DNA from 2 places in the Lactococcus cremoris subsp. cremoris KW2 genome. Region 1 is predicted to be linked to the other one. Evidence: riboswitches for the same ligand, from Rfam matches in the RefSeq annotation. Region 1 holds a riboswitch; the other holds the start of a gene.

Region 1 (3,389 bases):
TATTTCATTATCGGCGGCGATATGGTGGAATATCTGCCAAAATGGTATAAGATTGATGAATTAATCGAACTAGTTAAATTTATCGCGATTAGGCGAACTGAAAAAAATATTGAGAGCCCTTATCCTGTTCAATGGTTAGAAGCCCCACTTCTACCAATCTCTAGCACAATGATAAGAGAAATGTTTGTTCAAAATATTAAGCCGACTTACCTCCTCCCTAAAGACGTTATTAGCTATATAGAAACTGAAAAATTATATAAAAAAAATGACCAATAATGGTCATTTTTTATTTAAACTTCCAAATTCAGAACTTCTTGTGCGTAAATTGATGAATTTCCATTCAAAACATAAGCGATAGTCATAATTGGTAAAATATATTGAACTGAACCAAAGCCAAAGACCTCTGCTGCAATAAAGATAGGTCCAAAATATGAATTTGTTGCAGCAGAAAAGATTGAAACATAACCTGCAGCTGCTACAAATTCAACAGGCAAACCAAACAACATTGCCAAAGCCGCACCTAGTGTGGAACCAATCGCAAAAAGCGGTGTCACTTCCCCTCCTTGAAACCCTGCAGAAATAGACAAAACCGTAAAGATCAATTTTAAAATCCAATCATATCCATTGATATGACCACCATTAAAACTCAAACCAATCAAATTCGTCCCAAGACCAGCATAACGATCCATATGAATAAAGAGTAAACCAATCGAGATGACAATTCCCATTAAAATAATTCTTTGATAAGGATTAGCAATTCTTTTTGCAACTGTTGCTTTCATAAAGGCTAAAGATTCTGCAAAAAATCTCCCCACCAAACCAAAACATACTGCGATGATGGCCAATTTTAAAAGAACTAAGGGGTCAAGATGAATGTTCGTATTGATCGCGAAAGAAAATTTTTCTAATCCTAGATAATTTGAAGTCCAACTTGCGACATAGGAACCAACTAAGGCTGGAATCAAAGCTCTGTATTCTATTTTTCCTAACATCAAAATTTCAATGGCAAAAAAAGTTGCCGCGATTGGCGTTTGAAAAAGCCCAGCAAACCCAGCAGCCATACCAGTAATCAAAAGAATCTTTTTAGCTTCTTTTGCTGAAAGTTTTTTACCAATCGCATGACCAATGACGCCACCTATTTGAACGGCAACCCCTTCACGTCCGACACTGGCACCAAATAAATGAGAAAGCCAAGTTGAGAAAACAATTAAAGGAACCAAACGTTTTGGTATATCTTCTCGCCCATGATTTCCCGCTTCAAAAATTAGTCCCATGCCTTTTTGACTATCTTTACCAAAATTTTTATAGAGATAGACAATCAAGAGACCAGCTAAAGTTAAAAATGGAATCAAATAAAGTGCATGTCCATCTCTAAATTCGGTAATATAGATAAGACCTCGACCAAAAATCGCATCAACCACCCCAATTAAGCCACCAATAATTACAGCTAAGAAGACATATAAAATTGCACTTCTGGAAATTCCTACTTTAAAAAAATTCATTTTTGAAACTCCTATAATCTAATATTTAACACGACCTGATAAAAATACAAGCCTATCTGTAAGCGCTGAAGCGCCAACAGCTACGCTTTGACGAAGCGAAAACGATATTTTTTCGCCAAGGAGGTAGTAAAAACTCTAGCATCTCCTCATAGGGAGACGCGTCTGCCCCTTTTCTGCTTATCACTTGATTTTGTCGCTTCAAAATTTAGAATGATAGCAGATTAGGGGCAGCTGAATTTTACAAAACAAAAGGCGCTACAAACAGGACTGCTTAAAAACAGCCTTTTGTTTGTAGGCGCCATTAGTTTTAAGATTTTATTCTTAAAGCGGTTTCGGGTGTGCACCATACCCATCATTATTAATATTTATTTTAACATTTTATGAAATATTTGCAAGAAAAAGCTCAGTCACGCATGCCATTTTTCCGTTGAATTTCTTTGAGTTTGTCAGGAGTCACATCTTCTCCCGTTTTTTCATCAATGACTTTGATTGTTTCAACTTGTGAACGGAAATTTGCTTTAACACTATCAAGATAAGCTCGACGTAAAAGGGCTTGTTCTTCAAGTTCTGCTTCTGATAAACCTTCGGCTTTTTTCTTACGCGCCAATTCATTAATGCGTTCTACTTGTTCATTTGTAATTGTCATTTCTTAATTCCTTTTCGTAAATGTTTTTAAAATTACTGACATAATTAATTTTTACTGACAGCATTTAAAAGGGCTTTGCAACTCTCTGTCAGTAAATAAGTCAGCTTTATTTTGTATTAATCAAAGAAAAATCAGCCATAACACTTGTTAATGCAACAACTTCTGACAATAAGGCAATCCGATTATCACGAACAGCTAAATCTTCGGCCATAACCATCACATTATTAAAGAAAGCTTCAATTGCAGGAGCAAGCGTATGAACAATTGCTCGGAATTTTTCTTCACATGGCTTATAAGTCCATTGATTTTGAAGAGAAATAACGGCATCATAAAGTGCTTGTTCAGTATCTTCTTCAAAAAGTGCTGGATTAATTTCAGCAATATCAGCTGCTTTTTTAACTAAATTAATTGAACGTGAAACATTTTCAATCGCTGGTTTAAATGGTTCGTGAAGTTTATGACCATCAATAACAAATGCTGATTCCATCATATTTGTAATATCAAAGTTTGAGCTATTAATTGCTGCTTCAACAATATCATAACGGTCTAATTTTTCAAGCAAAAGTTTTTGAACACGTGCTTTGACGAATTCCAAAATTTCAGCATGATTTCGACCCTCAAATTGGTCGATAAATAAAGATAGGTCGAAATGCCAATTCATTTTTTCGATAATTCGAATCAATCCTTGTACTGCACGACGTAGCGCATAAGGGTCATTTGAACCAGATGGAATCAAACCAACATTAAAGAAAGAAAGGACTGAATCAATTTTATCTGCTGCTGCAAGCACAGAACCGACTTTTGTTTCAGGTAATTGGCCGTCAGCTGAGGTCGGCATGTAATGTTCACGAATAGCCGCAGCAACATTTGCATTTTCCCCTGCTAAAAGAGCGTATTTTTCACCCATCACGCCTTGCAATTCATCAAATTCTCCAACCATTCCTGTCAAAAGGTCAAATTTATAAATTTCAGCGCTACGAGCCACGTCTACTTTTTCTTCATCTGTTAAACCAGCAATATCAGCTAATTTAGCAGCAATTAATTTTGTTCGTGCCATATGTTCAGTGATTGAACCAATTTTTGCATGGAAAGTTACTTTAGCAAGTTTAGCCACTAAGTCTTCAATCTTAAGTTTTTGGTCTTCTTTCCAGAAGAATTCAGCATCTTCAAGACGAGCAACCAAGACTTTTTCATTTCCAAGCACTACATTTTCAATATGTTCGGCATTCCCATTACGAACC
Region 2 (3,389 bases), 800 kb from region 1:
TGGTCAATTTCAGCCCGATTTGGTTTTTTCTTATCGAAACCAAGAAAAGTAACTCCAACCTTAGCCAAGCCCTCCCGAAAATCATGCCAATATTTTACTTCACATAGAATAAGTAGTGTTTTCATTTAAATTTCCTTATTAATAGCTCCGTCTTTACTGACAAAAGCGAATTATAGTGATTATATCACATTTTTAGTTGAAGATTTTAGCAAAGAATTATGTTAAGACTATATCAATAAAGTTAAAAAATAATAAATAAGTTAAAATAAGCTTGAAAAAGAAAGAATATCTTTATAAAATTAGGAGGAAAAGTTAAAAAGGAGATTTTATGGAAAAGTTTAAAGGGAGTTTAGGCTCGGTCGTGAGAGGACTTGGTTTTTTGTTTGTAGTCTTATTTTTGATAATGATTACATCAACAATCAATAATGTATTAGGAATAATCGTATTTTTAGGACTCTTAGGATTCACTATTTATTATTTGTTAAGTGGACGAAAAAATACAGGGAATTTTATTTCCAAAATCACTAATAAGATTCTTTGGCTTGTTACTCTTATCTTATTTGTTGCTACAACTGGAGTATTGACAGTTCATAGTAATCAAATTAATTTAAAAGAAGCTCGGACAGAGCTAACCAAGTCTGATAAAAAACTGTCAAATTTATCATCGGAATATGTTTCGATAGAAACACAAAAAGATGTTAAAGCTGAACAAAAAGATACTCATCAAATTAATCAAAGTAAAAACAATGACAAGATAAAAGCAGAGACAAAAAGACTTAACCACCTTATATCTGTTGTAAAATCTGAGCAAAAAGCAGTCGATGATATTTTGAATCAATCTGCTGAGCTTAAAAATGATGAAAATATTTTATCAGAAGATAAAGCAAGCCTTGATAAATTAGAGCAAAAAGCAAATAATTATCAGTCATTAAAGTCCTATAAAAAGGAATCTGAAAATTTATTAGAGCTAATTTCTGTTCATAATCAACGAGAAGAGCAACTGAAAACAGTTGCAACAACTTTAAAAGATAAAAATCTGTCAGCACAAGATAAAAGTCAACTAGACAAGTTAGTACTAGAGATTAAAAAAGCTAAAAAAGCTTCAGATATCGAAGATAAGATGTCTGAGATCAGTACTGCTTTAGAAACTGCTCAGTCAAATATCCAAACAAAAAACGAAGTAGATGATAAAAAAGCACAACTCAATTCGACAGTAAAAAGTGCTCAAAGTTTACTAAGTGATACATATATTTCTGCTGCAGACAAAACATTAATTCAAGAGAGCATAGATTCAGTTAATAAAGCTGAAACACTTGATGAGTTAGATAAAGCTTCGCAAAACATTATTGACAATACAAGTAAAGTTAAAGCCAATAATGAAACGGCTAAAGCAGCTGCGGACAAGAAAAAAAGAGATGACGAACAAAAAAGAATAGCAGATGAAAAAGCTGCAGCCCAAGCAGCAGAAAATCAAACAGCTGCAGCTCAAGCAAGCTCAGATTCGCAAGAAAATTCGGCAGTGGCAAGTGGAGGTTATAGCACAAATCCCGCTGGTTGGGGAGTAGCGGAAGCTGGCTATTGTTTCTATCGTCCAAGTAGTCAAAGATATTATAGTTCGGTGGCAAATCCTGGGAATTATACCTATATGACTATCAGTGAAGCTCAAGGTCTTAATGGAAGCCCAGGGCATAGTAATGGTTCGGCTCACACATGATAAATTTATCAAAAAAATAGATTTCAAAAATTTGACCTAGTAAAAATAAAGTGGTAAATTAATAATAGATGGGTATGGTGCACACCCGAAACCGTTTCAAGAAATAACTTGAATCTAATGGCGCCTACAAAGCAAAGTTTTTTTTGCCTTGTAGTCTGCCATTTTTTCTTTGGCTTACAATGGCATTAAAGGCAAAGAAAAGGAGAGTTATTATGACAGTCACAATCGAAAACATTCACGCAAGAGAAATTTTTGATTCCAGAGGAAATCCAACCGTTGAGGTAGATGTTAGATTGACAGATGGAACTTTGGGACGGGCGGCAGTTCCCTCAGGAGCATCAACAGGAGATCGTGAAGCGGTCGAACTAAGAGATGGCGGAGCGCGACTTCAAGGAAAAGGCGTTTCTAAAGCTGTTGCAAATGTTAATGGTGAAATTTATGAAGCCTTAAAAGGCCAATCACCATTCAATCAAGCAAAATTAGACCATCTGATGATTGAACTTGATGGGACAAAAAATAAGTCTCGCTTAGGTGCCAATGCAATTTTGGGTGTTTCCATGGCTATTGCTCGTGCCGCGGCTAACAGTGAAAAAATCCCACTTTATCGTTATCTTGGTGGAGTAGATTTGGAACTTCCTCAACCATTTTTCAATGTCATCAATGGCGGAGTGCACGCCGATTCAGGAATTGACGTTCAAGAATTCTTGATTACCCCTGTCAAACGTGCTAGTTTCCGTGATGGTTTAGAAAAAATCGCAAATATCTATCATACTTTGAAGAAAATTTTAGCTGATAAAGGACTAGAAACGGCCGTAGGGGACGAGGGTGGTTTTGCTCCAAAACTTGGTTCGACGGAAAATGCCATTGCTACACTTTATCAAGCAATTGAAAGAGCTGGTTATGTGCCAGGCGAAGAAATTGCGATTGCTATTGACCCAGCTTCTAGCGAATTTTATGATGACAAAGAAAAAGTCTATCATTTTGAAGGTCAAAAGCTCACTTCAGCAGAATTGTTGACCTACTATGAGGGGTTAGTTGAAAAATATCCTGCCCTAATCTCTATTGAAGATGGATTTTCGGAACATGATTGGGCTGGTTTTGCGGCTCAAACGAAAGTTCAAGGTCAAAAAATTCAATTGGTTGGTGATGATATTTTTGTCACAAATCCCGAAATCTTCAAAGAAGGGATTCAAAAAGGTGTAGCAAATGCTATTTTGATTAAACTAAATCAAATCGGGACAGTGACCGAAGCGATTGAAGCGATTAGTTTGGCCAGAAAAGCAGGTTATAAGACCATGATTTCTCATCGTTCAGGTGAAACGGTTGATAGTTTTATTGCTGACTTTGCTGTAGCCATGCACGCTGGACAAATAAAAACAGGTTCAATGGCGAGAAGCGAGCGGGTTGAAAAATATAATCAATTTTTGCGTATTGAAGAAGAATTATTAGGACTAGAAGTTACCAAATAGAAGTTGAAAAATTACTCGGCAAAAAACCTTATATCTGATGATATAAGGTTTTTTTATATACGAAGTCATGTCGAAGTAAACTACTATATTAGAAGAGTTGTTTAAGGTAAAACTGATACACTGCCAGAAGTCAAAGCAACATCATTTGCATCATAGAGAGTTACTAAAACAACTGATTTATCTGTGATACCATAAGTTGATGTGAA

The links. A riboswitch is a leader RNA that binds a small molecule or an ion and turns the genes downstream of it on or off. The one in region 1 is predicted to bind fluoride.
Region 2: it holds a riboswitch for fluoride, as region 1 does, so the genes downstream of both, eno (phosphopyruvate hydratase) here and KW2_RS05175 (voltage-gated chloride channel family protein) in region 1, are expected to answer to the same signal.

Annotation. Positions count from the first base shown of each region.
Region 1 covers NC_022369.1:1,064,658-1,068,046, reverse strand. The annotation lists gene KW2_RS05180 (nicotinate-nucleotide adenylyltransferase) at 1-276, shown strand, start outside; gene KW2_RS05175 (voltage-gated chloride channel family protein) at 291-1,502, opposite strand; fluoride riboswitch at 1,788-1,862, opposite strand; gene KW2_RS05170 (DUF896 domain-containing protein) at 1,906-2,148, opposite strand; gene glyS (glycine--tRNA ligase subunit beta) at 2,255-3,389, opposite strand, start outside.
Region 2 covers NC_022369.1:261,517-264,905, forward strand. The annotation lists gene KW2_RS01325 (DUF2325 domain-containing protein) at 1-125, opposite strand, end outside; gene KW2_RS01330 (DUF4199 domain-containing protein) at 329-1,714, shown strand; fluoride riboswitch at 1,776-1,848, shown strand; gene eno (phosphopyruvate hydratase) at 1,927-3,183, shown strand; gene KW2_RS01340 (Ig-like domain-containing protein) at 3,285-3,389, opposite strand, start outside.